4 regions of the Bradyrhizobium sp. USDA 4452 genome follow, and region 4 is predicted to be linked to each of the others. Evidence: riboswitches for the same ligand, from Rfam matches in the RefSeq annotation. Region 4 holds a riboswitch; each other region holds the start of a gene.

Region 1 (8,102 bases), 840 kb from region 4:
AGCGGCGATATCGGGCGTGTCGTGGCCGCTGTAGCCGACCGCGATCTCGCGCGTGAGGCCGCGGCCGGAGAACGCGCCGCCGGGATTGAGCGACAGCCAGCCGCTGAACATCCAGGTCAAGACGAAGGTGCCACCGACGAGGCCGGCGATATGATGCCAGGCCATCCAGCCACGATAGGGCGAGACGGCGCCGTCAGCGTAGCGGCGCGCCAGCCGCAGGCGGAGAATACCGATCCAGAAGCCGGTGACCGCGACGACCAGACACACCCCCGAGATCCACAGTACCACGTCCCGCCACAGCGGGCCATCCTTGCGCAGCACGGTCGGATAGATCCAGTGCGGGATCGATCCGAGCCAGTTCCAGACACGTTCCCGCCGAGTGGTGTCGAGCGCGATCTCGCCGCCGCGCGAGGAGACGTAAAGCTCGGTGCCGTCGGCGTCGCCGAGGCCGATCAGATAGAGCGGCCGCAGCGGATCGAAGCGCGCGGTGACCGACCATTGATCGCGCGTCACCGTATCGAGCAGTTGCGGCTGCACCGCATGCGGGTGATGCCGGGCGACAGCAAGAGCCTGATCCGGCGTGATGCCGTCGATCAGGCGGCCGTCGATTGCAGAAATGGTGACGGCGGCTCCCTTCCAGCCGGTCACGCGATAGACCGGAATGTCGTCCATCATCGAGAGCCGGAGATCGCGCGGATAGCGCTCCATGCCCGCGATCGCCATCGCGCGATCGGGAGCGACCTGCACCTTGCCCCACGAAAGGACGGGGAGCGCGGACAGGCGCTCGCTGTCGGTGAGGCGCGGAAACGCCACGTACATCATGACGAGGCCGGAGACGAACCACATCGCGAACAACAGACACGTCGCAATGCCGATCCAGCGATGGACGACATAGAGCGATCGCCGCGCGCGCCGGATCAGAGCCTTGCGCATGATCAGAACTTCACGTTGACGGAGAGTTCGGCGGTACGCGGCATGCCGAGCAGCCACTGCCCGGTCCCGTTCGAGGTCACCGCGTAGGCCTTGTCGAACGGATTGTAGACGCGGAACGCGACCGTGGTGCGGTCGTCGGGCTTCCATTTGATGCCGCCATTGACCACATTGTACCCCGGCCGCAGCTGGGTGTTGGCGAGATCGGAGTACATCGCACCGACGATCTGCACGCCGCCATAGACCGACCAGTTGGGCGCGAAGTCCCAGGTCAGCCAGACGTTCGCGACCTGCTGCGGCACGTTGACCGGGACATTGCCGTTGTAGCTGACGATCTTGCCGCCGACCACCTGGCTGTTGTTGTCGTATCGCGCACGCAACAGCGCAAGATTGGCGTCGACGCGCCAGCCATCGTTCAGCGCGAGCCCGACCGATCCTTCGACGCCCCGGGATGATTGCTGGCCGATCTGCAGCGCGACGCCTGCGGTGGGATTGCTGGGATCGGGAATCGTGAGCCCGGTCTTGACGATCTCGTAAGCAGCCAGCGTCCACTCGCCGCGGCCGCCCCAGAACGATTGCTTGACCCCGACCTCGGTCTGCTTGCCGGTCGCGAGCTGGAAGGTTTTCTGCGAGACCGGCAGCGAGATCAGATTGCCGACCGGATCGACGCCGACCGCATACTGGCCATAGTACGCGAGATTCTTGATCGGCTCGTAAACCAACCCGGTGCGCCAGCTGGTGCCCGACAGCGAAACACCAAAGCTGTTCCCTGGCGTCCTGTAGTCGGTTCGATCGATATCGGGACGATCATATCTGACGCCGGTGACCAGCGACAATTGATCGGTCAGCGACAGCCGATCTTCGGCGAACAAGGCGTATTGATTGACGATCGAGTTGAAGCCGGGCGCAGTCGCAGACGACGTCGCGAAGAATGAGCCGGGATCGAAGACGTAAGGATTGACCGACGATGCGCCGCCATAGGGCGAGTTGTTGGTGTGGGTGAAGTCGATCCGGTTGACGTCGAACCCGGCGACGAACTGGTTCGCGAGCCCGAACACATGACCGCTGAAGGTCGCATCCATCCGGTTGCCGACCTGCTTCTGGTCGTGAAATATCTCGATATAGTTGGAGCGATCGATCAGCTGGGTCTTCGGATTCCAGGTGTAGTTCTCGATGTCGCGCCAGTGTCGCTCGCTGGTCAGATAATACAGCGTGTTATTGACCTTGATGCCGTCGGCAACGTCCCACTCGGTCTTGAACTGGGTCCAGCTGTCCTGGTAGCGGATCGCGCTGTCCAACGCGTTGTAGTTCTTGAAGCGCAGTGCGTCCTGGATCGATCCGCCAACCAGCGGCGTGCCGAAATAGCGCGACGGGCTGCGGTCGCCGTAATCCTCCGACAGTGTGAAGGCGAGATTGTCCGAGGCCTGCACCCGCACGGCGGCGGAGACCACTGCATTCGAGGTCTTGTTGCGATCGACCCAGCCGTCCGACATGTTGCCGGTGGCGTTGATGCGATAGGACACATTGGGATTGATCGGGCCGGTGCTGTCCACCGACAGCCGTCGCGTCATGTTGCTGTCGAGCGAGACCTCGGCCTCGTTAGCGGGCGTACCCTGCGGCTTCTTCGGAACGACGTTGATGACGCCGCCGATCGCGCCTTCGCCGTACAGCACCGAGGCCGGGCCTCGCAGCACCTCGATGCGCTGCGTCGACCAGGTGTCGTAGGGGAACGTCAGGGTGCCGGAGCCGATATAAAAGCGGGTACCGTCATACAGCGTCATCACCGAATTGCTGCCGGCAAAGCCGCGGGTGCTGAACGACAGGCCGCCATTGCCCGGCGCCGGCGTGGCGATGAACCCGGCCGCATTCTGGGTGACGGCATCGAGCACATTATGCTGGCCGCGTTCGGCGATGGTCTGCGCCGTGATGATCTCGACGCTGGCCGGCGTCTGCAGCGGCGTCAGATTGAGACGACTGCCGGTGCCGCCCTGCGTAGTGGCGTTGAGCGTCGGCGGCGCTGATCCCGACGCGCCTGAGGCTGCGGCACGCGGCGCGGCTGCTATTGCCGCCGCCGTTGCAGGTCTGGCGCGTGCCCGCGACAACGACGCCGAGTTGCGGCTTCGCGCCATGGGCTTAGGCTTTCCGGACGTCGAGGGTGCGATCTCAATCGGATCGAGCGTGGTGGGCGGAGGTGTCTGTGCTCCGGCTTCAGCCGGCAGCAGCAGCGATAGCAGGGAGCAAACGAGACCGAGGCGCCATTTCCGCGCAGCGGGAGAGGACGGAGACATGAAAGGACTCGCGGTAACGTGGCACGTCACCGCGAACGTGGACTGGCGCATTGCCGAAAAGGCAGTGCTCCGATCCCACCAGGACGCCCCCGCCCGATGTGCTCGCGTGTGACCACGACTGACGGCAGGTCTCCTGGCTCACGGGTCATCGCCTGTCGACGCCTTCCCGGGCCGATGGCCCAGTGGCAGATTGACGAAAGGCTCGCCGTTTACAGTTGCGGGGACAGCTGCGGCATTGGGGTTACCCTCGCACCGCATTCCCTTTTGATCCCCGAAGGGAACCGTCGCCAAAAACGATAGGTGCTGACGGCAGAGCTGTCAATTCGATGCGATTGTCGCACACATGCTTTGCGGGATCGTGCTGCGGCGATGACACGTCTGCGGATGGCGTGACGAAGTGATCCGTCATCCTTGAGGAGCCGCGTAGCGCGTCTCAGGATGACGGGAAACGCATCACTCAGCTTCGACGCAGCCCTGCATCACCTCGTCGATCTCGGCGCGCGACAGCGCGCCCAGCTCGGCGATGAACACGATTCGCGTGCGCGGCACGCCGGGTGCCGGCACGCCGCCGGCAGCCAACGTCGCGCGGCCGCCGGCGAGCTGAAATACCGTCAGCCGCCCGGGCTGCTCCACCGTCTCGAACAATCCTTTCGCCCGCGCCAGCTTCGGCGCCAGTCTGCCGATCGCATGCTGCAGGCGCGGCAGCGCTACCTTCCGCTCCGAGCTCCAACTCAGCGTCTCAAACCGATCGGACACCGGCCGTCGCGGCGCGGTCTCGCGCGGCACCGGCACATGATCGAGATCAACCGGAAACAGCAGCGCGGCCGGAACCTCGCCATGCAGCGCATCGACGATCGCCGCCGCCGGTCGCACCGCGCGCACCGCATCGCGGATCGCATCACAAGCGGCGGCATCGGCGAGATCGACCTTGCTCAGCGCCACCACGTCGGCAGCCCGCAACTGCGACCGCAGCAGCGCATCGTCCAGCGCGGCGACCGGCTGCGTCGCGTCGACCACGCACAGCACGGTCTCCAGCGGCGCCTCCTTCCAGATCACCGGATCCATCAGGTTGCGCACGATGTCGGCGGGATCGGCGATCCCGCTGGTCTCGATCACGATGAATTCGGGACGCGGATCGCGCCGCAGCAGCGTTGCGAGCGTGCGCAGCAGATCGCCTTCCAGCGTGCAGCAGATGCAACCATTGCTCAGGCTGACCACGCCGTCGCTGGCGCCGGCGATCAGTTCCGCGTCGATATTGATCGCGCCGAAGTCGTTTACCACCGCGGCGATGCGCCGCCCTTGCGCATGCGCCAGCAGATGGTTGACGACCGTGGTCTTGCCCGCCCCGAGAAAACCCGCGACCAGCAGGATCGGGACCGGCACGTTAGCCTCCGACAACGGGTCGGCGTACCGGACGGCCAGGCCGTGCCGCGACGTCGAGGACGCCATCATTGATCAGCGGCTGGCCGCTGACCACGAGGTGCCGCACGCCTTCCGCCGGGCGATTCATCGCCGAGAAGGTCGCACGGTCGCTCAGCGTCTCGAAGTCGAACACCACGACGTCGGCGTCCGCGCCCGCCTGCAGCCTGCCCTTGGCGCGCATCGCCGGCGTGCTCGCAGAGAGAATCTCGGCCGGGATCAGCGCGCATTTGCGGATGCCCTCGAGCAGGGACACCTTCCTGCGCTCGCGCACCCATTCGCGGATGAAGCGGGTAAAGCAGCCGGCCGAACGCGGATGCGAAGTCGCATCCTCGGGCAGCGGCCAGGCGTCGCCGGTGTAGGGGCGGCCATCCGACAGTGTCCACGGCATCGCGTCGGACGCGATCGCGCCGCCCGGATACAGCACCGCCATGTCGAGCAGGTCGCGATGGTGCTGATTGTTCTCGATATCGAGCACATGCCACAGCACCAGCGTCGAGGGCTCCGCGGCCTGCGCCGCCAGCAGTTCCTCGCGGCTGCCGAAGCGATGACCGTCAGTCACGCGCTGCACCGAATCATAGCCGAGGCCGTTGCGTTCCTCGAATTTCGGATCGCTGAAGAAGGTCGCCGCCAGCACGGTCGATCCGGTGCCGTAGGGATAGGCCTCGACCGTGATCGGCAGCCCCTGCGCCTGCGCCTTGGCGATCAGCGCTACGCAGCGCTCGATATCGGTCTTGCTCGACGAGTTGAAATGGCAGATGTGCATATGCGCGCCGGTGGCGCCGGCATAGCCGATCAGGCGGATATAGGCTTCGGCCGCGCTCTCGGGATCGATGCGCGACATGTAGGCGACGTGGGTGAAGGTCGGCACCGCATGATCAGCCGCGAGCTGGCACACCGCGGTCAATTCCTGCACGCCGGCGCCCGGCGCATAGGCGTTGAGAATGCCGATGCCGATGCCGCCCTCGTTCAGTCCGTTGGCAAGGCGCGCGAGGATGCCGCCGACCTCGCCTTCGGTCGCCACGTTCTCGATCCAGCGGCGATCGCGCATCGCTGCGCCGAACGATTCCAGCGAGCTTTCCGCATTCGAGCCGGTCATCGCGCCGATCCGCGCGAACGCCCAGTTGGCCGCCGCGCCGTAGTTCAGCACCCGTCCCTTTTCGGCCTGCCGCTTGTACCAGGACCCCACCGGCAGCACGCCGGCCTCCAGATCGAGCGACGTCGTCACCCCGTCGAACGCCTGCATGCGATCGGCCGGAATAGTCTGGCCATGCGCGTGCAGATCGATGAAGCCTGGCGCCACCACGAGCCCGGTGGCGTCGATCTGCCGCTCCGCGCCGCCGAGCCCCGTGCCGACCGCGGCGATCTTGCCGTCGACGACAGCGACGTCGCCGATCGCATCCATCCCGCTGGCCGGATCCACTACCCGGCCGCCGCTGATCACCAAACCACCCATCTCGCCACTCCCCGCATTCCGAATCCGACCGGTCTCTTGTCGGGCACAGAGAAGCGCATCGCACTGATCGCAGCAACCGGGCAACGGTTGTGGCGACATGCTCTGGCGGAATATCCCCCGCGCCGTGGCGGCGATTGCAGAGAGCCTCTCCCTACCTCCCGGTTGCGCGCCGCGGCGGCAGCCCCCATGGCGGCATCTATGCCTGGGAATTCGAGAAGCGCGGGCGCCCAATCAAGGTCCGCGTCGACGGACAATTGGTGTTCAACAGCGCCGCGCTGCGGATCAAGGCGGCGCTGGCCGGGCTTGGGCTCGCCTATGTCGCCGAGGATCAGGTGCAGGCGCAACTGGCCAAGGGCCAGTTGGTCCAGGTGCTCGACGACTGGTGCGCGCCGTTTCCCGGCTATCACCTCTATTACCCGAGCCGCCGGCAATCCTCGCCGGCCTTCGCGCTGCTGGTCAACGCGCTACGTTATCGGGGATAGGAGAGCCGACGCGGCGGCGATCGCCGCCGGGATTCAGTACACGGATATTTGCGCTCCGATCGGGCGGCAAGCCTCTGGGAACGCAACCAACACCGCCTACGTTATTGGATGTATAATCGTGCGGGCTTGGCGGGCTGTCGCCTCCGCTGCCGCCCCACCGCACTATCCGGACCAGCACATGTTGAAGAGCAAGTTCGCCATCATTCTCGCCGCCGGCCTGACGCTCGCGCCGGCCCAGCTTCTCGCGCAGAGCACGGGAGGCTCCGCGCCGCCGCCGAGGCCCGGCGACCGCGCCGCGTCGTCCAACGGCATTGGCGGTACCGCACTTCCGGCCCAGACCGGCCAACGCTATGCACCGTCCTCCGGCGGCAATTTCAGCGCGGCGCCGGCCGCTCCCGGCGGTACGACCGGCAATGCCGGCAACGCCAACAACGTCAACAACGCGCAGGGACGCTGAGGCGCGGCACGCTTGCAGCAGCCGTCGACGCCGGGCCCATGCAATCGGCGTTGGCGTGGCCGAGCCACCGTTGATCCCGTTGATGCCCCGCGTCAGATCGCGCCGACCGGCTCCGCGGCCGGTTGATCCGGTTCAGCCTCGGCGGTCACGAATTTGAGCCCGTAGGTCTTGCCGCGGCGCCAGACCACCTCGCAAGGGTAGCGCTTGGCATGGTCGGCGAGCAGCGTCAGCGCAAGGCGGTCCTTCACATCGAACTCGACCTCGGTGGTGATCTTGGCGCCACCGGGCGAGATGTCGACCACAGCGCAGGCGTTCTCTGTCGCGCCGTCATCGACGGTGATCCACGCCGCACGATTGTTGAGCTGGCGCCGCGGTTCGCGACTGATCTTGATCCGTGCTCCATTGCTCGCCATCGTCGTCGTCCTTGAAGACATTGGTCATTGAAAAGACATTGGAGGCCGCGCAGGTCGATCGACGCGCCCGGCACACAACCGCACGGGCCACAATGCCGTTGCCGCCGTAAAGTCCGGCTTAGCGCGATCGCTTGAACTTTACCGGAATCTTGACGCGGCTTTTAGCAAACGAGGATTCTGCAATTCCATCAGCGGGATACCGGCCGCCCCGGCAGCCGTCGGCTTGACACGGGGACCGCATAATTGGTGAAGTAGCCGTCGTGGCCCTGGCCGCGTCCCTGCAACAAGAGCGCTTCAAGCCGCCTCTGTCTTTCGGAAACGCCCCATGCTGATCCCTCTCGCCGACGTGCCGCGCTGGTATGCCGAACGCAAGCCCGCAGACGCGATCGCCGTCAGTCACGGCGCGGATACGCTGACCTGGCGTGAGCTCGAGCAGCGCGCCAATGCGCGGGCGCGCGCCTTCGCCGCCAAGGGCGTCAAGCCCGGCGACTTCGTCGCGATCGGGCTGCCCAACAGCAACGCGTTCTTCGAGACCACGTTCGCGGTGTGGAAATGCGGCGCGACGCCGACCTCGCTCTCGTGGCGGCTGCCGCGCGGCGAGGCTGCGGCCGTGCTCGAGATCCTGAAACCGTCGCTGGTGGTCGGCGGTGAGGCAGA
Region 2 (8,102 bases), 310 kb from region 4:
GACGTGTTGGCCGTCACCGACGTTGAAGGCGAAGATGTCCAGCGGCGTCTTTGAAGGTCTTCTCCGCGCTCGCGGATACAGTTTGCCGAGCTCTCTTCTGATGCGCTTGCGGTCTTAAGTTCTCTAAAAGCAAACGCTTCGATGTGATTTCGCGGCCTGAGTAGCCGTACAAGGTGCCAACGAGCACCTCACTCAGTCAAATTGCGGCCGATGAAATAGAAGAATGCGGCCTCCGGGTAAGCTTTCGGCCGTGTAGGGCTGACCGTGGATCAAAAAACAGGTCATGGGGACGCCCTGGCTCGGCAGAAGGCCCAGGTCTTGGAGCATGTCGATCACGAAAGGCGAAGCCTCTCGGGGGCCGTCCCTCCAGTCTGGGCCGAACAACTCTCCGAGTTCAGGCATTTGCGGGGCCGGCTGATGGCTCCATGCCGAAGCCGCAGACGGCAGTGGAAGGTTTGGCTCCAGTGTCGAAGGGGCGTCCTTTCGTAATTCGAGCGTGGCGGGTGGATTCAACCCGGATACAGGGCCGCTATAGATATGCGGGGGAGCCGTCGGCGTCACAAGCGCAGCTTCACCCCGCAAAACGAACCCAGGGTGGTGGATAAGTTGAACGTCGTTGGGCCCTCTCGGTCCCAATACGGCCGTGTAGCGTTCACCGGCAATCTCATAGTTCATCACCGGATTTTCCGCATCAGGCAAGAAGTCCCAATTACCCAACTGAGAAAGCATCATGTCGGGTGCCGGCTGGGTGCAATGGGAAAAGTCCTTCGGCACGGCGAATGAAACATCAAACGTGTCGCCGACGGCGAGAGAGCGCAGATGAATAAGCTGAATATCATTGTGTCCTCCGGGTCCTAACACGGCAGTATAGGGCTCGCCGTGAATGTCGTAGGTCTTCACCGGCTGCGTCGCGTCCGGCAACAGACCCCAATGGCCCAGTTTGGAGCGCATCATATCCGGCGCGGGCTGGTTGCCGTGGGAGAAGTCATCTGGAACGACCAAAGAAGCATCAAAGCTTTCGCTGGCTGGGAATGGCGTTGTGGCCGGGGCGGCACCGCCTTGGTCCATCGTCCGTGCGAGGTATTCTTCAGAGGCAAGGTTCCGCAGTCGCGAGTTCGGCTGCGAGGTTGCAGCATCGAGAAACTCTTCTCGGCCGGCACTTTTAATGGGCAGGTTGGCAGTTGACTCCAGTTCCCGCAAAAACTCCGGCACAATAAGATCGTCCGCGACCAGGAAGCCCTCCAGATCCGCGGCTTCGAAAAGCTGTTTCTGGGCTATGCTTTGCACGGGCGAAGGGACGACCAGATTCACCCGCGACGCCGGTTCCGGTGCATCGAAGGCCATCCCCGGCAGCAAATCATCTCGATCGATGCCATGGAAAAGCGCCCCTTGGTCGGCGCTTTGCAGGTTCGAACGGGCGGCTGAGCTCATCGTTCGCCAAAGCGCCGATTGATCGTAGGGTGCGGCTGCCATCAGGCTCTCGCGATCCGTAGCATCGAAAAGCTCTTCCTGAGCAAAACTCTGTACGGACGAGAAAGCGGGGGCGCGCATTCCCTGCCAAAGTAACGGTGCATCGAAGCAGGAGACCGCAAGCTCTCCGCTCCGCGCCGCGTTGTCGAAAAGCAGATCCTGCGCGACACTTTGTGGGGGAGAATGAGCGGCCAAATCCATTTCACGCCAAACCTCCGGAGCATTGAGATTGCCAGCCAGCAATACGCCCTGATCCGCAGCATTCTCCAAAAGCTGGTTCTCGACAGTCAGCATGGACGAACGCACGGCCGGCTGAGTTGGCGGATGCGAGCCACCTCCTTGTCCTTCTAAATTGTCCTGCCTGACGCCCGCGCGATAGTCGCGGAGTCTGTTCAAAGCGTAGCGGAGTTTCGTGTCTTTCGGGAACAAAGTATCGGCGTGACCGCGCAACTTGTCGGCACTGAGCCTGGCAATGGACAGGGGGCGGAGAGCTGACGCCAACTTCCGAAGACTGCTTGCGTAATTTCCGGCCGTTTTCGCGTCGATCCCTCGACCGAAGCCTGCCTCGGCAGCCTTCCTAATGAGGCGTTCGTCTTCGTCCGATGGACGGTAATGTGTCGCGGTGATCCGAGCGGCGGCGCCAGGCTTGCGGTAGCGGCTGACCATCGACAATGCTGGGGCGATAACCTTATCGTTTGGCAATAGCTTCTTGGCGCAATCGAGCAACGTATCATCATCGAGGGCTGCCATAGATTTGCCATCCTCCTTCAGAGCCTCAGCCAACTTGCGAAGGCGGCGATCGTAAATGCTGATGGTTGTCGGCCCGGGCAGTGGTCCTCGCTCGAGGGCCACACCAGACGCTGCCTGGATCAGGCGATCGTCTTCCTCACTAACATCGTAAAGCTGCCTGTGATCATATATAGGCCCCAGCTGTTGCGCGTCTGCGAGCTGCTGCTCAAAGTGGACTTGCTGCGGTTGCGGTTGTTCCACGGTTGTCTCAGACGCAGCGGGACGATTACCGGCAGGGTTGATATTGTCAAATTGGTTCATGGTCGCGTCTCCGCTTGCATCGGTCTCGGCGCCTCGGTACTAGCGGTGGCTGTCCAAAACCTGACGTGGCCCCCAAGCACGACAGAGAATGATAGCGAACAAGGGCGGCACCCAAGGCGATGGTGTGTGTTCGCGTCGCGAAAAGGAGAGCGCAGGATGACAAATCCTTCAACTGAGGTTCGAACTGAAATGCGATGCGAGGACCTCGATCCAACGCTCAGCTCGCGATCGCGAGGATCCCAGGCCTGTCATCGTGATGATCGGTCTGCCATTGGCCGAGTTCGCGATTGATGAGAGGAGAGCGTATCGCTCCTTCAGCCGGATAATCCCTCCCCCCATGAGAACGGTCGTCGGCCAATACTGTTTGCGCTATGAGCGTCCTATTGAGCGGAAGATCAGCGTACAATGTCGCAGTTGATTCTGCGGCAGCATCTCACGATGCGCAGGTGATGACCTTCCGGGGAACGAGTTGTCGGATGCCCACATCGCACGGTTTGTGGGAGCTGACGGCACCGGCGCCGCCGTGTGCGGGTTTTCTTGGGACGATCCGCAAGTCGATGTCGTTGTGATCGATCGTGGATGAAATATTCTGTAGCTATTCACCTTGCTGAATTGCAAGCGCAACGTTGGTCGCGTCAAGGCGGGCATGTGGGGCAGGCCCGTTACGCTCTCTTGTACTCTCGAAACTTCCATTGGAGAGCGGTGTTGAATTACTGAACACGGCAAGGGCTTTTGGATCAATCGAGAGGCACGAGATCAACCGCGAGGCCGAATCGTTCGTCATCCTGCCGGAAAAGCATCTACCACCTCCAGTCGCACCAGTTGAACATAGGCGATCCTCGGGGCTCTCTTACGGCGGGCCCCGGCTCGTGCATTTCGCCGAAGCGCGCTCTGATCCGCCTTCTGGCACTAGTCCAGCTGGTGCGGCGAGCTTCCATTGGTATCGCCATTCCTCACAGCGCGCGGGCAGGGGCCCTACAGCATTCCGGCTCCGGTTTGGCAAATTCACACGTCCTGCAAAGTAGAAAGCCATCCGTACCGTTCATGCGGTCGGCGATTTCGCTAAAGATCCGGCCTTCGAACAGATCTTCGTACTCGTCGCGCAAAAGATTCCCAATGACATGACGCCGCTCAAAATCCATGCAGCACAAAGTAACATCGCCGTTTGGAAGAAGGACATTCCGATGTTGCTGTTTCCCATTGCATGTCAGAGTGCCGGCGATCGGCTGCCGCGGGGTGATCATTTTCGGATCTATATGTCCTCGCCTGCTACTCAGCGGCCGCAAGCGTTGCAGCTTTTTGGCGGGGATTACATCGGCTAGATCAGGATGGATTTTACCCAAGATCACAAATTGAATCGAGGGAATGTTTGCCTCAATCAGTCGGCGCATGACATTGATGTAGTTTTTTCCGACGAGGCGGCTGTTCATATAAGTGCCATCGTCGGGAACGTGCACGACGAAAGTCTTGAATCGGAGCATTTGCAGACGTCGAACGTCAGTCCTGTTCATTCCAACAAGGGTCGTGAAGATCCGGACGTCGTGGCCGCGTGCGTAAGCATGCTCAACCATCGTGCTGCAATGCGGATGCAACCAGGGTTCCGAATATCCGGAAAAACTAATGCCAGTAGCTGTCGGTACGCGTGAGAGACATTGCTTGAAATCCTGAACACCCAGATGCTTGGCTTGGGATACGGGCCTTTGGCGATCTGCAAACTTGTCCTGGGAGCAATAAGAACATCTGACGATGCAGCCGGTGGTCGTGGTTATCTCCAATACCCGATGGCCGGGCTCAACCACACGCAACTCTTGTAAGACCCTAGGGTATGCCGTCATGTATCTGGTCCTTTCAGGTGCCGGAGCAGGCAATTGCCGCAGATCGAGCGCAGCTAACGCAGCGTCGCGCCTTGCCTGAAACGATCGCAACCGGAGTTTGGACGTTGGGCCAGATGCCTTGAATGAAGCCCGTGCCTTGCCACGCTGGTTTCGACAACAGGGTACAGGAGGACCCGTACGGCGCTCCTCTCTCTGGGTGTCGATTGCCGCCTACCACCATGTCTGCGCCTAGCATCCTCCTTTCCTCCAGAAACACGTCAGCTCGACAGCTCTTAATGTTGTCGAGGAGAGCCGCAAATCGGGCTCCGGGAGGTGCTCGATCCTGAGGACCACATCATCTCCGTGTCGCCGGACCGGGCAGTCAATCGCCGACATGGGACGGCCCAGAGGCGACATACGTTGTTCCGATCGGGTCCGAAATGCCAAGCTTGTTTGCCAAACAGTCGTGGCTTGCGCCGAATCCTGCAACATGACGTCGGGTACGATTCAAGCGCGTCGGGCGTGATCCAGCACGGCCCTGGAGGCTTTCGCGTGTTGCGAAGAGTGCTCTGGGTCGCGATGAGAGGCGCGAACGATCCGGAAATCCTGATGGACGCGGCCGAGTAGGACCAACCTGACTTCTTTGGGCACCGAACAGTAGGCGAAGCCTTTATCGGCAGATCGCGAGAATGGGCCAGACAATTGGTCCGCTACAAACATGCACCGGGCACGTGCCGAATTGATCAGAAGGGCGGCGACCTAGATGCGCCGCGACCAAATCGATCTGCTATGCGCGCCGAACAGCAGCTATACTGGCTAGAAAGATATTGACCAGGCGATCTCGGTGGGACGGACCTGCTCCTTCATTGTGAGACAAGGCTTGCGCCGACGGTAAATTCACGAAGGGAGCCGGTTTCGTCGCGCTTACAGCGGCTTAGCCGCTGCGAGCTCGATGAGCTTTCGTGTTCTTCAGGGCCCTCAGCCGTTCGAGCAGCGAGATCGCGCGGGGAGCGTCGTGCGTCGAGGAGCTGACTGCGTCGGCTACGTCCATGATAGCTTTCCAGCGCCTTAGACACGATTTCATCTGGATCGTTGACGCTGATAGCTTCGAAGATCTTGAGCTGAAGATCCGCTCATACTCATCGGAACGGAAAAAACGGTCTCAGAGCCTTTGGTAGGATCTACGTTCCAGATCAGCATAGACTGATGAATGGTCGGCCGGATTTCTGGATTGATTTGCCTGAACAGCCACAAGTGGACGTGTATGGATATCGGAACATACCGGTGCTCGGCGCCGGCCGCTCCATTCATGGACTTCGCGGTGTCCTCTTCTGAAGCTTGATGTACCCCAAACGAGACTTGACGAATCTCGGCATGTGACGCCTAGATGTAGATCTGTCATGGTTCTTCCACCCTTTATCTTGTAGGACAGGAAGCTAAGAGGGAACCCGGTGCGCCGAACGGCTACTCCGGGGCTGCCCCCGCAACTGTAGGCGGTGAGCGGTTGTCATCATGGGCCACTGGCGCAGAAACGCGCCGGGAAGGTCGACAGCCGCAGCGACCCGCAAGCCAGGAGACCTGCCGCGACAGAACAAACGTCCTCGGGCGGGGTGCCCCGGTGGAGCGCTTGCACTGAGGGACGTTTGTCTCCCTGCAAGTCGTCCGCGGCCCCGGCTCCAAACATCGCGGGGTTGCCGATGTCGCCGTCTTTTGATTTCGATCAACAGGGGCATCTCGTTACACCATCCAGTGTGCGGGCAGCGCACGCACAGGCAGAGCTTGCCCCGCTTCAGCGGTCTGTTGCGCAGCCTCCATCGCTGGCCCCGCTGCCGCGTCCCCTCGCGCCAGCTCCAAAGCCGTCTGACCTTGCCCTTGATCGATCGCGCGACAGCCTCCTGACATCGTTCGGCAAGCTGACATTGACCGACCGTTATCTGCTCGCGGGCGAAGGCGTCCAGGACATGTTTGCGCGGGTATCGTGCGCGTTTGCGGACGATGTTGCACATGCTCAGCGTCTATATGATGCAATGTCCCGACTGTGGTTCATGCCGGCGACGCCGGTGCTCTCGAATGGCGGCAGCTCGCGTGGTCTACCCATTTCATGCTTCCTCAATTCGGTCTCGGATTCGCTCGAAGGTATTGTCGGCGTCTGGAACGAGAACGTCTGGCTTGCCTCCAACGGCGGCGGCATCGGTACCTACTGGGGGAATGTTCGCTCGATCGGCGAGAAGGTGAAGGGCGGTGTCACCTCGGGCATCATCCCGTTTATCCACGTCATGGACGGCCTGACGCTGGCGATCAGTCAAGGCTCGTTGCGGCGAGGCTCGGCGGCAGTCTATCTCGATGTCCAACATCCCGAGATAGAGGAGTTCCTTGAGATCCGGAAGGCGTCCGGCGACTTCAATCGTAAGAGCCTCAACCTGCATCACGGCATCAACGTTACTGACGAATTTATGCATGCCCTGCGAGCCGGGACAGCGTTCGCGCTTCGCAGTCCAAAGACCAGCGAAATGGTTCGCGAGATCGACGCTCGCCAGCTGTGGCAACGTATCCTTGAGAACCGGCTGCAGACCGGCGAGCCTTATCTCTTGTTCATCGACACCGTGAACCGCGCCCTTCCCAAGCACCAGCGCGACCTCGGCCTCAAGGTCTCAACGTCCAATTTGTGCAGCGAAATTACCCTGCCGACCGGCATCGATCATCGCGACGAGGAGCGCACCGCGGTGTGCTGTCTCTCATCGCTCAATCTCGAGACATGGGACCGGTGGAGCGAGGAGCCGGGCTTCATCGAAGACATCATGCGTTTCCTTGACAACGTGCTCACCCACTTCATCACGGTGGCGCCGGAGGGCATGAGGCGTGCCCGCTATGCTGCCCTACGCGAGCGCTCCGTCGGCCTAGGTGTCATGGGCTTCCACTCGTTCCTTCAGGCCAAGGGCATTCCGATGGAGAGCGTCCTGGCCAAGTCGTTCAATCTGAACATGTTCCGGAAAATCCGGCGTGATGCCGACGCGGCGTCGGTGACGCTCGCTCGCGAGCGCGGCCCTTGCCCGGATGCGCTGGAACGCGGCGTGATGGCGCGATTCAGCCATAAGATCGCAATTGCGCCGACCGCCTCGATCAGCATTATCTGCGGCGGCACGAGCGCTTGCATCGAGCCAGTCCCGGCCAACATTTACACCCATAAGACATTGTCTGGCGCCATCTCGGTGCGCAATCCGCATCTCGCCAGGGTACTCACGGCCAAGGGCGCCAACACCCCGGCGATATGGCAGTCGATCATAGCGCACGAGGGATCGGTCGCTCATCTCGACATCCTCTCGGAGCACGAGAAAGCGATCTTTCGCACCGCTTTCGAGATTGATCAGCGCTGGATCATCGAGCTCGCCGCCGACCGCGCGCCGTTCATCTGCCAGAGCCAATCGATCAACCTCTATCTGGCGGCCGACGTCGATAAGTGGGATCTCCATATGCTGCATTGGACGGCATGGGAGCGCGGATTGAAAAGCCTCTATTACTGCCGTTCGAAGTCGATCTCGCGCGCAGCGTTCGCCGGCAAAATCAGCGGCCGTGACGAGGCGGAACGACCGCAGCCGCAGCGCACCGACTATGAGGAGTGCCTTGCATGTCAGTGATTGACCTCTCGGCTGTCGATCCGCGCACGTTGATCGGCAAGGGACGGGTCGGCCTCCTGGACTCGACCGGAAGCTATGACGTTGATCGCTATGGCTGGGCTTACGAGTTCTGGAAACGTCAGCAGCAGACCCA
Region 3 (8,102 bases), 5.2 Mb from region 4:
CCAAAGGGCATCTCATGCATCCCCTCAGCCAGCACCATCCGCCACGGCGTCATGCGGAAAGCCTGCGCGCAACCGGCGAGATGGCCGAGTGTCTGCTGCGTCAGTTGTCCGAAGGCCACGCCAACCATCGCACCGGTCGGATAGAGCCCGGGCACAGGGTCCGCCGATTGGGTTATGGGCTCGGCGTCGCCGCGAAGCGACTGCGGCAAGCTCGCACCGCCGGCGAGGTGAGCCGCCATTCGTCGCTTCTCGCCCCTGGCTCCGCCGGAGACGACGAACCATTCCGCCAGCGACAGTGCGATCTGCACGGCCTCGCTGCGCGCGACGGAAAGCCCGAATTGTGCGCCATCGGCCCGCACCAGCAGCCCGCCATTGCGACCGCGCTCGATCCGGACATCCGCCGACGCGCCGGCGAGCACGCGCTCGCTGCCATCGTCGATCGCAAATCCGAACTTGGTCGGAAGATCGAGCGACACGCCGGCGAGCGTCCGCTCGAGTTCGGCTGCGAGCGGGCGCGTGTCGTCTCCGGCACTCCAGAAGGGCGTCACCAGAATGTTGCGCTGCGCCTCAGTTTCCGAATCCGGGTCCAGCAAGCCGAACTCGGCGAGCCCGCCGATCAGAGCCGGATAACCCTCATCGTCGACGCCGCGGATCTGGAGATTGGCGCGACTGGTCAGATCGATCAGGCCGTTGCCGTATCGCGCCGCTAGCTCGGCGATCCCCGCCGCCTGCGCGGCATCCAGCCGTCCGCCGCGCGGACGGATGCGCACCACGAGGCCATCGCCCGACTGCATCGGCCGGAGCGCGCCGGGACACCAGCCCTTGATCGCGATCGCGCTCATGAGGCCTCCTGCAGCGCCGCCGCAATCGAATTGCGCCGCGTCTGCCACAGCGAGGCGTCATGCAACCGGGTGAAGCAGGTTTCGATCGCAGCCAGTGCCGCCGGGTTCTCGCACGCCATGAAAGCGCGAACGTCGTCATTGCCGAGCGTCGCGTCGTAATAGAGGTCGAACAGATGCGGCGGCACCGCGCCTGCAAGATGCGCGAACGCCGCCATATGTTCCAGCGTCGCCGCTATCTCGGCGGCACCGCGGAAGCCATGGCGCATCATGCCGGCGATCCATGCGGGATTGGCTGCGCGCGTCCGCACCACCCGAGAGATTTCCTCGGTCAATGAACGGGCATGGGGCTGATCCGGCCGCGTCGCATCGAGGTGATAGAGCGACGGGGCCTTTGCGCCGAGCCGCCGCGCCGCAGCGGCGATGCCGGCCTCGTGCGCGGCATAGTCCGCCGCCAGCAGCAGATCGGTCTCCGGCAAATCCTGGGTATGGACGAAGCTGTCGGCAGCAGCGAGCCGCGTCTCGATGCCGGCACGATCGAGCCGGATCTCGCCATCGGATGCAATGGCCCACGACGATGCCGACAGCCAGGCTTCACCGGCCGCCTCGCGTGCCTCCTGTGTGAAAACGTCAGGGACAGCCGCGATGCCGGCGCCATAGTGTCCCGGGCGAGGACCGAACACGCGCGAGATGCGCTGCCGGTAAGGATTCTCGTCCGCCTCATCGCTGCGTTCGGCCAACGCCTCGGTCGCCGCTTCGAACAGCTGCGCGAGCCCCGAGAAAACGTCGCGGAACAGCCCCGACACCCGCAGCGTCACGTCGATGCGCGGCCGGCCGAGCTCCGCCGGCGCGATGATGTCGTAGCCCGACACCCGGCCCGATCCATGATCCCAGCGCGGCGCGATCCCGGCGAGATGCAAGGCCATCGCAAAATCCTCGCCAGCGGTACGCATCGTCGAGGAGCCCCAGAGGTCGACGACGAGCCCTTTCGGCCAGTCACCTTGGTCCTGCAAATGGCGGCGCAGCAGTTCCTCGGCGAGCTTGACGCCTTGCGCATGTGCCGACGGCGTCGGCACCGCGCGCGGATCGACCGCAAACAGGTTGCGACCGGTCGGCAGCACGTCGCTGCGCCCGCGATAGGGCGAACCCGACGGCCCCGGCGCAACACGCCGCCCCGCGAGCGCATCGCGCAGCGCCGCCCGCTCCGCCTCGCCGCAAGCGCCCTGCCCGAACACATGCAGGCCGTCGCCGAACTGGCTCTCCTTGAGATCGCAGACGAAGCGATCAATCTGCGGAATCGCCTCGGCCGCGGAGACTGATGCCGCGAGACCGAGATCGTCCTCCAGTCCGGCGATGCGGGCTTCCTCGCGGATCGCGGCAATCAGGCGCTGCCGCCGCGCCGGATCGAGACCGTCCGCCGTCGAATATTCATCGAGCAAACGTTCAAGATTGCGCAAGCCGTCCGGCATCGTGGCCGGTGCCAGCGGCGGCGGCAGATGGCCGATCGTCACGGCACCGATCCGGCGCTTGGCCTGCGCGGCTTCGCCGGGATCGTTGACGATGAAGGGATAGATGACGGGCAGATCGCCGATCAGCGCATCCGGCCAGCATGCGGACGACAGCGCAACCGACTTGCCGGGCAGCCATTCCAGCGTGCCATGCGCGCCCATGTGGACGACGGCATCGATGCCCTGCCGCCTGAGCCACAGATGGAACGCGACATAGGCGTGGCGAGGCGTGCGCGACAGATCGTGGTAGTCGGCGTCGCGCTGACCGACGTCACCGCGCTCCGGCTGAACCGCGATGATCGACTTGCCGCTCCGGATCGCCGCGAAATGAAATGCGCCGTCGCGGCAATCGGGATCATCTTCCGGTGCACCCCACGCGCGCGCAAGATCGTCCTGGAGCGGCTGCGGGAGGTTCGAGATCGTCGCACGATACTCGGCCACGTCCCATGTCAGCTTCCGGTGCAGCAGCATGCCACCCAGCGACTCCACCGGCTCAAGATCAAAGCCCGCGGCCGCGAGATCGGCCAGCAACGCCTCGATCGAGGCCAGCGCATCAAGGCCGACGGCGTGCGCGATCTGATGCGGACGGCCCGGATAGTTCGAGAGCACGAGCGCAAGCTGCTTCTCCTGCACCGGTTTGCCGGCAAGTCGGTGCCAGGCTGCCACGCGCCCGACAACCGCCGCGACGCGCTCAGCATCCGGGCGATGCGCAAGATGGGCGAACTGCAGATCGGGATCGCGCTCGCCAGGCGACTTGAAACTGACGACCCCCGCGAACAGGCGGCCGTCAACCTCGGGCAGCACCACGTGCATTGCGAGATCGCCGGGCGACAGGCCGCGCAGCGACAAGGTCCAGTCCTCGCGCCGCGCCGTCGACAGCGCGACCTGGAACACCGGACAGGATGCAGCGTCGAACGGCGTCGTGCCATCGTCACCGGCCGCGGAGAACGCGGTCGCATTGACGACAGCGGTCGGTGGGCATTGCGCGAACTGTGCCCGTAGCCAATCGGCCACCCCCGCCGCCTTCAACGAAGTAACGAACACCCCATGGGCATCAAAGCCCTTTCCGCGCAACGCCTCGATCAGCGCATCGATCGGCGCCGTGTCGCCGGCCGCGAGATAGGAGCGATAGAAGGTTACCAGCACTCGCGGCCGGCGATCCGGTGCCGGCAGGGCCGCAACGACACCGCGCCGGGAATCATAGACCCCGATTTCGGGAAGATCGATCACGCCGACAACCGGTCCCGCATAAAGTCCGGACGCCAGCGCCAGTTGCGCGATCACGGCCTGCGCGGCCACCGGGCCACCCTTGTCGCACAGCAGCTTCAGGCGGCGCAGCGTCGACACCGGCAAGGTCGAGAATTCATCGAGCCGCGGATCGTCGCGGCCATCCGCCGGCAGCACGACCAGGGCGATGCCGCGCTCCTTCGCCAGCCGATGCACCGCGGCCAGTCCATATGACCAGTAAGGCTCGCCACCTATCAGCCGCACCAGGATGCCGCGTGCCTGCGACAGCGTGCGCTCGATATAGGTATCGACCGACAGCGGATGGCGCAGCTCGGCGAGATTTGCGAGCCGTAGCGACGGCAGCGCGGCGCGGCCCCGCCGCCAGCCGGCCGCGAACGCGGCGAGATCGCTGTCGGAAAACGACAAAACCACGAGATCGGCCGGATCCTGGCCGAGGTCCCTTGGCGTCGCGGTCTCCTCAAGGCCGCGGCTCTCGCGGAAGACGACGTGCATCAGACACCTAGTCGCGCCCTGATCGCGGCTTCATCGATATCGCCGTGTTCGCCGATCACGACGAGCTTCGACTGTCGCGCCCGCACGCCCCACGGCATGTCGAACTGATGTCTCACCCGCTCGCCGACCGATTGCACCAATAGCCGCATCGGCTTGCCCTCGACCGCGATATAGCCCTTGGCGCGCAGCACGTTCTGCTCGCGCGCCAGCCCCTTGATCGAGGCGACCAGCGCATCGACATCAACGATCTCCGGAAGATCGATCACCACGGAATTGAAATCGTCGTGCTCGTGTTCCTCTTCGCCGTCGTGATGCGATGGCCGCGACGCGAGATCGTTCTCCGCCGCGGCCTCAAGGCCCAGGATCACGCGGGCATCGATGGCGCCGTCGACGACGGGCAACATCGGCACCTCGCGCGGCATCTCGGCAGCTATCACCGCCTTCGCAGCGCTGATCCCCTCCGCTCCCGCAAGATCGGCCTTGGTCAGCAATACAATATCGGCACAGGCGATCTGGTCCTCGAACACCTCCGATAGCGGCGTTTCGTGGTCGAGATTGTCATCGGCCGCGCGCTGCGCATCCACCGCAACGGGATCAGGCGCAAAGCGGCCGGCGGCAACGGCCTCCGCATCAGCCAGCGCGATCACGCCGTCGACGGTGATGCGCGAGCGGATCTCGGGCCAGTCGAACGCCTTGAGCAGCGGCTTCGGCAGCGCGAGGCCGGACGTCTCGATCACAATGTGATCGGGCCGCACGGGGCGTGCGAGCAACTGCTCCATCGCCGGGATGAAATCGTCGGCGACGGTGCAGCAGATGCAGCCATTGGCGAGCTCGACGATGTTCTCGGTCGGGCAATTGGCGTCGGCGCACGACTTCAGGATCTCGCCGTCGACGCCTTCGCTGCCGAATTCGTTCACCAGCACCGCAAGCTTCTTGCCGTTTGCATTGCGGATCAGATGCTGGATCAGCGTCGTCTTGCCGGACCCGAGAAAGCCGGTCACCACGGTGACCGGAACCTTGGTGAGCGTGGTCATTCGGCGGCCTCCGGCACGACGGGAAGAGGTGGAATTCGGGCAAGCGATTGCTTGCGGAAGATTTCGGGACGGCTGCGCCACGGCACGATGCCGTCAGGCGCCGACGCATAGGCAGAGGCGCCGGCGATCACATCCTTGGCATTGGCTTCGGACAGGCGGCCGTAGACATAGGACCACCGCCCCGGCGCGCTGAGCGCGACCGAGCAGCCCTGGCTGCAAGCCGACAGGCATTCGACGGGAACCAGGTTGACGTCATCGGGCACGCCGGCCTCGACGAGGGCGGCATGCAGGCGCGCACCGGGCGCGAGTTCACCTTCGGCCAGCGTCTGGCCCGCGCGGCAGGTGATACAGACATGAAGTGTAACGCTCATCGCCCTTCCTGGATTGACTGCGGGAAGCGATGAGGCACACGAACCTGACGTGAACAGATTCGTTCCCCGTCGCGGAACACCCCGTCCGCCGGTCTCAAACACACTGCGTCGGCAGGTCTCCCGGCTTGCGGAGCAGGATTTCTCCCTTGATACCCACCTTCCCGACTCCATCAGGGAATCAGTGGCTTGGGCATCTCTCCGGTCACGGTCGCGGGGGCGGCTGCGCTTTGGGCAAACCTTGCGGTCTGAGCCCTATCGCATTCCCTCTTCGCCTGTCGTAGGACAGGAACCAACGCGGGGTCACCATTCGGCCTAGCCTCGCACTTGTCAAGCCGAAGGAACGTGATGATTTCTGATGGAGATGACGCTGAGGACGGCGCCGTCGGCACCGACCCTGCACTGCATGCGCGCCATGCGGCCAAGATGGCGAAAAAGAAGGTCGCCCGCGACAAGATCATGGCGACCAAGAGCGGTGAAAAGGGCCTGATCATCGTTCATACCGGCGCCGGCAAAGGAAAATCCTCCTCCGCCTTCGGCATGATCGTGCGCTGCGTGGCGCATGGCTTCCCCTGCGCCGTGGTGCAATTCATCAAGGGCGCCTGGGATACCGGCGAGCGCCGTTTGCTCACCGGGCATTTCGGCGACCTCTGTCAATTCCACGCGATGGGCGAAGGTTTTACCTGGGAGACGCAGGATCGCGCCCGCGACATCGCGGCAGCGCAGGCCGGCTGGGAAAAAGCCAAGCAGCTGATCGCAGACCCGAGCCTGCGCATGGTCGTACTCGACGAAATCAACATCGCGCTGCGCTACGATTATCTTGATATCGCCGATGTCGTCGACTTCCTGACCTCGTCGAAGCCGCCGATGACGCATGTCGTGCTCACCGGGCGCAACGCCAAGGACGAATTGATCGAGATCGCCGACCTCGTCACCGAGATGACGCTGGTCAAGCACCCGTTCCGCTCCGGCATCAAGGCCCAGCCGGGCGTCGAGTTCTGAAGCGATAATCGATCATGGCGCGCGCATTGATGATCCAGGGAGCCGGTTCGGACGTGGGCAAGTCGCTCATCGTCGCCGGCCTCGCGCGCGCAGCCAAACGGCGCGGCCTGCGCGTGCTGCCATTCAAGCCGCAGAACATGTCGAACAATGCTGCCGTGACCGTCGACGGCGGCGAGATCGGGCGCGCGCAGGCGTTGCAGGCGCTCGCTGCCGGCGTCGAGCCGCACACCGACATGAACCCGGTGCTGCTCAAGCCGGAAACCGATGTCGGCGCGCAGGTCATCGTGCACGGCAAGCGGATCGCGACCGCCCGCGCGCGCGATTATGCCGCCATGAAACCGTCGCTGATGGGCGCGGTGCTGGAGAGTTTTGAGCGCCTGAAGGCGCGCGCCGACCTCGTGCTGGTCGAGGGCGCCGGCAGCCCCGCCGAGGTCAATCTGCGCAAGTCCGATATCGCCAATATGGGCTTTGCGCGCCGGGCAGATGTGCCCGTGGTCTTGGTCGGCGACATCGACCGCGGCGGCGTGATCGCGCAACTCGTCGGCATCCAGGCGGTGATCGATCCCGATGATGCCGCAATGATCCAGGGCTTTGCCATCAACAAATTCCGCGGCGATCCGACCTTGTTCGACGACGGCTACCGCCTGATCGAAGCCCGCACCGGATGGCGCGGCTTCGGCGTGCTGCCCTGGTTCGCGCGCGCCGGCGAGCTCCCGGCCGAAGATGCGCTCGGGCTCGGCGAGGCGCGCAGGCCCGGCCAATGCAAGATCGCGTTTCTGGCGCTGTCGCGGATCGCCAATTTCGACGACCTCGATCCGCTGAAACTCGAGCCCGGTGTCGATCTCGTGATGGTGCGGCCCGGCGAAGCCATTCCGGGCGACGCACGCCTCGTCATCCTGCCCGGCTCGAAATCGACCCGCGGCGATCTTGCTTTCCTGCGCGCGCAGGGCTGGGACATCGATCTCTTGGCGCATCATCGCCGCGGCGGCCATGTCCTTGGCCTGTGCGGCGGATACCAGATGCTTGGGCAAAGCGTCGCCGACCCTGAAGGAATCGAAGGCCCGGCCGGCGAAACACGGGGGCTCGGGCTGCTCGACGTCACCACCACCATGTCCGAACAGAAGACGCTGACCCGCGTCAGCGCGGTGCATGCGGCGACCGGTCAGCCGATCAGCGCCTACGAGATCCACATCGGGCGCACCGATGGTCCGGATCGCGTGCGGCCCTTCTCGATGCTCGACGGCGCGCCGGAAGGCGCCATGTCGCGTGACGAGCGTGTTCACGGCAGCTATCTGCACGGCCTGTTCACCTCGGACGCCTTCCGAAAGGCATTTCTTGCGCAGCTCGATATCCCCGCGGCGGATCAGCCGTACGGTGCCAGAGTCGGGAGCGCACTCGACGCACTGGCCGAGCACATCGAGACTCATCTCCACGTCGACGGCCTGCTCGCGCTGGCGCGCTAGCGCCGAATGAAATCAGCTCGAACAGCGACAGCGCTGTGCTCCCTCTCCCGTTCTTCAGAGGACGTCTGCCTGATTTCGGAATATTGGAGCAATATCCGTGAGTTGCCCCAAGTCGCCTGGTCGAATCCCGGCCGCTGCCGGCTACTGT
Region 4 (8,102 bases):
CAGCGATCGCGATCTGCCATCGATAATCGTGGATGCGCCGCGGGCATGACCTACCCGCCAGCCCATCAGTAACCGCGATATTTGAGGCAGCGCAAAGCTTACCAGGCTCCTGTCCGGTAATCGTGCGGCCCGAGAGCGAGAGAGGCATCGCAATGCGACCGGACCTAGCACAATCCTACGGGCAGCACCGACTACCGCGCTACACCAGCTATCCGAGCGCCCCGCATTTCTCGACATCAGTCCGGGCGCTCGACTATCAAGCTTGGCTCAACTCCCTCGACGGCCGGCAGTCCGCCTCTATCTACCTGCACGTGCCATTTTGCCGAAGCATGTGTTGGTACTGCGGCTGCCATACATCTGTCACGAAACGCGACGATCCGATCGCGATCTATGCGGCTGGATTGCGCACTGAGGCCTACCTCGTTGCAGAAGCCATTGGCCAACGGCAGGCAATCTCTCATATCCACTTCGGGGGCGGCACGCCGACGATCCTGACACCTGAAGCATTCGCCGATTTGGTCGGCTCGTTGCGTTATTCATTCGCCGTCCTGCCTGATGCTGAGATCGCCGTCGAGATTGATCCCCGCATGTTGAGCAATCCGATGGCCGAAGCCCTGGGCTATAGCGGTGTCAACCGGGCAAGCCTTGGCGTGCAGAGCTTCGACCCGGTCGTCCAACAGGCCATCAACCGCCCTCAGAGCTTCGAACAGACCGCCGTTTCGGTCGAGCGGTTACGCCACGCCGGCATTTGCCGGATCAATTTCGACCTGCTGTATGGGCTGCCCGGGCAGACGGTCGATTCGTGCCTGGATACCGTCGGCAAATGCCTCGAATTGCATCCGGACCGGTTTTCGGCCTTTGGTTACGCGCACGTTCCGACCTTCAAGAAGCATCAACGCAAGATCAACGAATCGACTCTGCCCGACAGCGTCGAGCGCTATCTCCAATCCGAAATGGTAGCTGACACTTTGGTAGACGCTGGATACGTACGCGTAGGCCTCGATCACTTCGCCCTGCCGCATGACAATCTCGCTGTGGCGGCGAAGCAAGGCAGGTTGCGCCGCAATTTCCAGGGATATACTGACGATTGCGCAGGCGCGCTTATTGGCCTCGGTGCCAGCGCCATCGGCCGGCTGCAGCAGGGGTTCGTCGCGAATGCTGTCTCGACCAGGGATTATCTCGCTCGCATCACCGAGGATCGGCTCGCGACGGCGAAGGGCTATTTACTGACTGATGATGATCGCTACCGGGCGGAGATCATCGAGCGAATCATGTGCGACATGACAATCGATCTCTCCGAGACATCTCGCCGTCACGGCAGGGATCCGGATTCGGCCGTTGTCGATCATTCCCGGCTTGAAAGCCTCATCGCAGATGGCGCCGTCGTGTTCGACAATGGCCGCCTTTCCGTAGCCGGCGGCGCCCGGTTTCTGGTCCGGAGCGTCGTTTCCGTGTTCGACGCTCACCTCGCTCGGTGCGGGGCTACGCACAGCGCGGCGGTCTAATCGTGTGAACGGCGGCCGTGCCACTCTAGTCATCCCGCACTTCTGCACCAGTGAACTGGTATGCGCGGCTCGGGTCGATCTCGTGATCGTGGAGCATCTTATATGTCAGCCACTTTCATGGTCACGCGTCGACTTGCCCATCCATTCCAAACAGAGTTCCAGACCTTCGCCAGAGTGGAACCAGACAGACTGCCTGCGCAGCCTGATCAACAAAAAACCACTCATGCATTGATTGGTTGAGTAATCCTTGCGGTCGCGTTTGCTCGCATGGTCGCGCCGATCCAGCGGCGGGCAGGCGCCGTTAATTGCACTTAAGGCGGCCGGGCGTCGCCAGCCGTGGTCTTCGCTCGCCTCGGCAACCCGTTGTGAACGCGGCTCATCGCGGACAAACCTTGGTCTAGTCTTCCAATACTCAACTACGTTGGTCGCATACCACAGCATGATTGAGCCACGCTGAGCCGTGCTTTAACTTGGGTTCAGATTTACGGCGAATGTCCTCGCCGGCAATCGGACCATCGGCGGTCCTCCCTGCGCCGGTGGAAGTCGGCGATGTGTCAGCGTCGCTCCCCTCAGACTTAACTTTCGCCCGGCCTGCTAAACGCGGCCGGGCGTTTTTTTTGTCCGAGCTCGGTCGAGATGATCCAGAGCGCAAACGCGCTATGAGCGGATCAGCGTCCTGGAGGAGAGAGCCAAGCGCAGGATCAACGACCTGGCCGATCGGATGCCGCGCGCAGTTGCCGGGCGGCGGCGACCATATTGATCAGCGCCGGTCGAACCTCCTCCCATTTGCGCGTCTTCAGACCACAGTCCGGATTTACCCAAAGCTGCGAGTCCTGCAACCGCTGCCGAGCCAATGCTATCAGCTCCTTCATTTCCCCTGCCTCGGGAATGCGGGGAGAATGGATGTCGTATACGCCCGGCCCGATTTGATTGGGATATTTGTAATTCCTGAACGCGTCCAGCAGCTCCATCTTCGAGCGCGACGTCTCGATCGAGATGACATCCGCATCCATTGCAGCAATGGCGCCGATGATGTCATTAAACTCCGAATAGCACATGTGCGTATGAATCTGGGTTTGATCTGCAACGCCTGATGAGCATATCCGGAAGCTATCGACGGCCCATTGAAGGTAGGTCGCCCACTCCGATCGGCGCAATGGCAATCCTTCGCGGAGGGCGGCTTCGTCGATCTGGATCATGCTCGCACCGGCTATCTCGAGATCACGGACTTCGTCGCGGATCGCCAGTGCGATCTGCCGGCAGACCTCGCCTCTTGGAATATCATCGCGAACAAACGACCAATTCAGGATCGTTACTGGTCCGGTCAACATCGCCTTCACCGGCTTACTGGTGAGTGATTGCGCGTAGAGCCACCAATCCACGGTGATCGGCTTTCGCCGCAAAACATCGCCAAACAGGATCGGTGGCCTGACACAGCGCGAGCCATAGGATTGTACCCAACCATTCCTGGTAAATGCGAACCCGGCGAGTTGCTCGCCGAAGTACTGCACCATGTCATTGCGCTCAAACTCGCCATGCACGAGGACGTCCAGCCCGATGTCCTCCTGCCAACGCAGAGCGCGCGCGGTCTCCTCCTTGAGGAACTTGTCGTATTGCTCGTCGCTCATGGCGCCTTGCGCATGTGCTGCGCGGGCGTTACGGACCTCTGGGGTTTGCGGGAATGATCCAATCGTCGTGGTGGGAAAGGCCGGTAGTCCAAAGCGCTTGCGCTGGATCTCGGCCCGACGGACAAATGGGCTGGCGCGCCGCCGCATGGCCTGGTCGATCGCTCGCATCCGTACCGCGAGAGTTGCATCGCGGATCTTTGGTGAAGTCCGGCGGAACGTCACGGCCGACTCCGATTCAGCGAGACTTTCAGCAACATTCTGATCACCCGCGAGTGCCCGCGCCAGGATCGCGAGCTCACGCATCTTCTGTACCGAAAAGGCAAGCCAGCTCTTGAGATCGGATGCAAGTCCGGTCTCAAGTTCAACATCGACGGGCACATGAAGCAGCGAGCAGGACGGAGCGATCTGGACACGATCCCTGCCTAGCTTCGCAATGGCGGGATCCAGTTGCTGGCGGAGCGTCGACAGGTTCGACCGCCATACATTTCGTCCGTCGATGACGCCGAGAGACATGACGAGGTCGCTTCGCCGGGCAGCAATGATCCGGTCCAACAGGTTCGGCGCGCGAACCAAATCCACGTGCAGTCCGGCAACGGGCATGTTCAAAGCTGTGTCCAGATTATCGCCGAGATCGCCGAAATAGCTCGCGACCATGATCTTGACGTCGGGTACTTCCTTGGCAAGCCAATCGTAGACGTGCAGCAAAGATTTTCGCGCCCGCTCCTCCAGATCAAGGACCAGGCAGGGCTCGTCGCATTGAACCCAGTTTGCTCCTCGTTTGGCTAGTTCTCGCAGAACCTCGACATAGACCGGTATTAGCTCGTCCAGGAGCGACAGTGGCTGGAACGCAGGATCCGCACTCTTGCCAAGCTTCAAGAATGTGACCGGCCCGATCAGGACAGGGCGGGTCTGGAATCCCAGGGCTTTGGCTTCCTCGTACTCCTCGATAGGCTTTCGCGAGGACAGGCGGAACGTCTGTCCCCGACGAAATTCAGGGACCATGTAGTGGTAGTTGGTGTCGAACCACTTGGTCATCTCCTGTGCGGGCGCGCCATATCCGCCCGATCCGGGGCTGCAACTCGCATTCTGGCGGTCCCACTGTGAACCGCGGGCCATCTCGAAGTACGTCCTGAGCGAAACCGGCTCGACTTTCGACGCATAGACTTCCGGAATGGCACCAACCATGACAGAGGTGTCTAGCACCTGATCGTACAAAGAGAAATCGTTGGACGGAATGACGGTGACACCGAGGGATTTTTGGCGGGCCCAGTTCGCAGCGCGCAGGCCCGTTGCGTCCTCGAGCAATTGCTGTTCACTGATTGCGCCGGCCCAGTAACTTTCAAGCGCGCGTTTGAGCTCGCGTCTTGGACCGATCCGAGGCGTTCCAAGCGTGGCAACCGGAAGGGAGAGAAGAGACATAGCGCTAACCCCGTAGTTGGGGGCAAAGGCCATGGCGGACGCAAGCACGATCGCCCGGAGGGCGGCTGCTTGGCGTACCACCGGGACACCCCGCCCGTGGACGTAAATGTGGTCGAGGCAGGTCTCCTGGCTCGCGGGTCATCGCCGCTGTCCGGTCTTCCCAAAGCCCCACGGGCTTCAGTGACTTTGTTGGACAGCGGCTCGCCGCTTACAGTTGCGGGGGCAGCGCCGGCCTGTTCACCGGCTTCCCTCTTAGCTCCGGATCGAGCGGGACCGGAGAACCTCTACGATTTCGATTATCTGCAACAGACCTCTTCCGTCAACCTCTCAGATGACTCTCTCACGTCAATGCTGCCATCATCGGTGACTCAAATGGCTATTTGACATCGAAAGTGGACCACGAGTGGAAGCTCTCTCCAATATAGGTTTCAAAGGAATTGTCGAAAGGCGCAAGTCGCGCGCTTCGAGCGTGCCGGCATTCGGTCTCTCGGCAGTCGAGAAGGGGCGCCGGGGGCAAAACGCCGCACGCCATCAGCATGCCCGGCGCGCATGTTGATCTGCGTGCCAACCAATCCTGGTAGGCGACTTGCGGTCTGTGATGCCGATAATGCGCAGGAACGCATGTCGATTCGACTCAACGAACACTGAGAAGCCCCGCAATGAAAATGGCTGTTTGGAGTGCCGTTGGCGTCTTTGCTGTCACCATCTTTGCGGTCGGCCTGTTCGGGCGATTGGTGAAAGCGTTCATGAATCAATCCGTCAGACAGATGCTTTCGAGAATGTTGAGCAACTCGAGAGGAAGTAGTTAGCGCGACTTGATCATTTCTCGCTTGCCGGCCGGCGCCACTGGAAATAGCGGCTCACCCAGCCATGCATATGGAACCGAGGCAGCTGGACGATTGACCAGATTGCACTATCGTGCGCGTAGGCAGACAACGCGCGCACCATATCGTTTGCCTGCCTGACGATGCGCTTCCGAACTGTTCCGTACGCCCGGCGGCGATGAGCGACTTTGGCATATTATCATTTGCGAGCCGATAGAGATCGCAAGCGTTCGGGTAATAACACCGGATCAGACAGTTCAACAGCTTTCAAAAGTGCTGCCCAATTCCTCTTTCGTAAGTTGGCAACGGCCTTCGTTTGCGCCTCGAGGATCGGCACGACAAAAGCTGAACAAGCCCGTGTGGATCGGTTGAATGGAAACATTGAAACGAGCGCCGTCGGAAAGCCGACAAACATTGCACTAATCTGGCGCGATTCGCCGGCTATTTCCTGGCACGAAGGATGCAAGCTCCGGGATGCCCAGGCTTCTCCCCCTGGGCAGGTCCAGCACAGCAAATTGAGGTTGTGATTGGCCCACTGAAGTTAGCGGCGCGCGACATCGAGGGGATAGCGCCTGCTCGCGCGGGACATCGGCAGGCGCCCGCGTCGCGTTGCCGCTAACTTCTTCCAATCGAGCATAGCATTGAAGGCGCCGTATTGACGTGTAGATGAAACCCGATGGTCCAGCCGTTATGACGAGAATGTCTGCAAGAGGCGTACACCGTCTCTGTCAATCGCTGATTTTCCTTGCTGGGCTGGTTGCGGCGGCCAACAGTGCGCGAGCCGGCGAAAACGCGCTCGTCGAACGCGTCAAGTCAACCTGGCGAGCACAAGACGGTGAGACAATCGAGCACATTGTCTCAAAGGTCTCGAAAGTGGCGCACTTTGTCCCTCGAAACTGGGGAATCGCCGAAGGCATCGACCACACTGAGTATGTTTATCTTTCCTGGACCAGACATCAGGATAACAGTTCAGACGAACATTACGTTATTACCTGGAAGGTCGGGACCGACGGAAAGGTTGAAGTTGCGTCTCCCTATGCAAAGCCCATCGAACTCGGCTGGCGCGCCCTGGCGCTTTCTCTCATCGCCAGTGAAGTCACCGACGGCGAAAAAGAAGCAAACCTTAGTTTTCTGCATAATCCGGTCAATTTCAACTTTGTGACGACCGCGCAGGGCAAGCTCGGAAATCTTCTCCGCCACGGCCGTTGTCACATCATCGAACCAGTTGTCGTGGATTACGTTACGGCGGCGAATGACAAGCCGACCGAGAAAGCGCACCGGTGGCGCGTTCTGCTGCTGGTGAACTGCAACATACCAGGCCCCCGCTACTTTACCGAAAATGGGGTCATCACCTTCGAGAAGCGCGAGGGACACGATTGGGAGCCGCAATCTTTCCTTGCCAAGAGGATTGCGACTTTTCCTCCCGGCTCCTGGTTCCATCACACAGAGCCAAACGAACGGGACGCGTTGGAGGGGGTGCGAAAGGCCTCGACGGATGATCAGGATGGCAGCGCTACTCCTTGAGCGCTGAGCGCGCCAATAGCAGGAGCCATGCGCTGGAAAGTTGACGCGTCCAGCTCTGCCAGCAGGAGGCGAGCCTCGCTCCGGCCTGCAAGCCACACATATACACACACACTGGAAAGCCAGGCATCAGGATGGCTGTTGCCCCTTCAGACGAGTAGCCACAACGGAACTGGTACAAAAAGACACATCCGAGCTCTCGCCCGAGCGCCATGTCGTCCTTCGCGAACCAAGCGAGGCGATGCTGAGGCCAAGCCCGATCCAGCGTGCGCGCAGCGCATCGCACGACCAATAAGCACCCGCGGGAGCGAGTGCAGCGACGAGACCGGTTTAAGAGGGCCCCCGGGAACGGGGCAGTGATAGCGACGCCGGCATCCTCGATGGCGGCGGGACCCTTTCCCGAGTGCCCCCGGCGAGGAGCTCCGCAGCCTTGCTGCGAGGATCGAAATTGAGCCTGATCTAGTCTAAATTTCCTCGCTCGCATTCGTCTGCGAGTCATAGATCTTGATTTGAAGCGCGAGAAAACGCTTCTTTAGTTCTGCTCCACCAGCCCGGGCGCCGTCTCTGGTAGAGAATTCGGCTTTGAGTCGGCCTCGACTTCTAGCGCGTAACAAGAGACCGGCAATTCAGGGGTGGCCATAACCATTTCAATCCCATTGTGCAGCGAGGCGGTCGAACATGATTATTGGGATGAGTCGCCTAAGCCCTGCCAGCGCTAACTGCCGCAATGCCCTGAGTGCCGACACGTGTTGTGGACTGATTCATCCTCTGAAATGGCAACCAGATTGCCACTCGCAATCGTGCGAGGAAGCCTTAACACCGCAAGCCCGTAAAAGGCGGCCCCGTCAGTCCGCACGCTCGCCGTTATGCCGGGCCGTGCGTTGTTCCGTTCGAGCATCAAAGGCCAGCCAGGCGTTGTGGAATTCACTTCACGCGCAGCATTTCGGGGCGGATAAGGTCGCGGACGCGGGCCACCGTGTGAGTGATGCATGGTGGTTTTGTGCCGGGACCAGGCGACAGGCCGATCTCTTTTGCGCAATCACTCTTATCATGCCTTGTCCAAGCCTCCGCTTGCCTCACCATGATGGACCGCGTGCAGACCCGTCGAACGATAACAGTCAACAAGGCCTAGCAACGCCGCTTCTTCCGCTCGGCGGCGGAGATTAGCACCCGCCCGCTTCTTCCGAGCCCTTGGAGAAATAGCG

The links. Region 4 has a riboswitch for cobalamin ahead of metE (5-methyltetrahydropteroyltriglutamate--homocysteine S-methyltransferase). Riboswitches for the same ligand answer to the same signal wherever they lie in the genome.
Region 1: it holds a riboswitch for cobalamin, as region 4 does, so the genes downstream of both, ACVISU_RS26585 (TonB-dependent receptor) here and metE (5-methyltetrahydropteroyltriglutamate--homocysteine S-methyltransferase) in region 4, are expected to answer to the same signal.
Region 2: it holds a riboswitch for cobalamin, as region 4 does, so the genes downstream of both, ACVISU_RS28875 (ribonucleoside-diphosphate reductase subunit alpha) here and metE (5-methyltetrahydropteroyltriglutamate--homocysteine S-methyltransferase) in region 4, are expected to answer to the same signal.
Region 3: it holds a riboswitch for cobalamin, as region 4 does, so the genes downstream of both, ACVISU_RS06030 (DUF1636 family protein) here and metE (5-methyltetrahydropteroyltriglutamate--homocysteine S-methyltransferase) in region 4, are expected to answer to the same signal.

Annotation. Positions count from the first base shown of each region.
Region 1 is NZ_JBSSGK010000001.1:5,562,952-5,571,053, reverse strand. Features, by position in the region: gene ACVISU_RS26590 (PepSY domain-containing protein) at 1-933, opposite strand, end outside; gene ACVISU_RS26585 (TonB-dependent receptor) at 936-3,218, opposite strand; cobalamin riboswitch at 3,325-3,519, opposite strand; gene ACVISU_RS26580 (CobW family GTP-binding protein) at 3,672-4,601, opposite strand; gene ACVISU_RS26575 (amidohydrolase family protein) at 4,603-6,093, opposite strand; partial or broken gene ACVISU_RS26570 (LysR substrate-binding domain-containing protein) at 6,279-6,575, shown strand; gene ACVISU_RS26565 (hypothetical protein) at 6,754-7,032, shown strand; gene ACVISU_RS26560 (PilZ domain-containing protein) at 7,125-7,445, opposite strand; gene ACVISU_RS26555 (AMP-binding protein) at 7,771-8,102, shown strand, end outside.
Region 2 is NZ_JBSSGK010000001.1:6,085,374-6,093,475, forward strand. Features, by position in the region: gene ACVISU_RS28865 (hypothetical protein) at 193-2,520, opposite strand; gene ACVISU_RS28870 (SPASM domain-containing protein) at 3,474-4,319, opposite strand; cobalamin riboswitch at 5,719-5,934, shown strand; gene ACVISU_RS28875 (ribonucleoside-diphosphate reductase subunit alpha) at 6,032-7,969, shown strand; gene ACVISU_RS28880 (ribonucleotide-diphosphate reductase subunit beta) at 7,960-8,102, shown strand, end outside.
Region 3 is NZ_JBSSGK010000001.1:1,209,986-1,218,087, forward strand. Features, by position in the region: gene cobG (precorrin-3B synthase) at 1-842, opposite strand, end outside; gene cobN (cobaltochelatase subunit CobN) at 839-4,087, opposite strand; gene cobW (cobalamin biosynthesis protein CobW) at 4,087-5,121, opposite strand; gene ACVISU_RS06030 (DUF1636 family protein) at 5,118-5,492, opposite strand; cobalamin riboswitch at 5,586-5,801, opposite strand; gene cobO (cob(I)yrinic acid a,c-diamide adenosyltransferase) at 5,838-6,491, shown strand; gene ACVISU_RS06040 (cobyric acid synthase) at 6,506-7,954, shown strand.
Region 4 is NZ_JBSSGK010000001.1:6,400,204-6,408,305, reverse strand. Features, by position in the region: gene ACVISU_RS30020 (PAS domain S-box protein) at 1-49, shown strand, start outside; gene hemN (oxygen-independent coproporphyrinogen III oxidase) at 153-1,505, shown strand; gene ACVISU_RS30010 (hypothetical protein) at 1,611-1,946, opposite strand; gene metE (5-methyltetrahydropteroyltriglutamate--homocysteine S-methyltransferase) at 2,207-4,552, opposite strand; cobalamin riboswitch at 4,652-4,853, opposite strand; gene ACVISU_RS30000 (nodulate formation efficiency C protein) at 6,043-6,900, shown strand.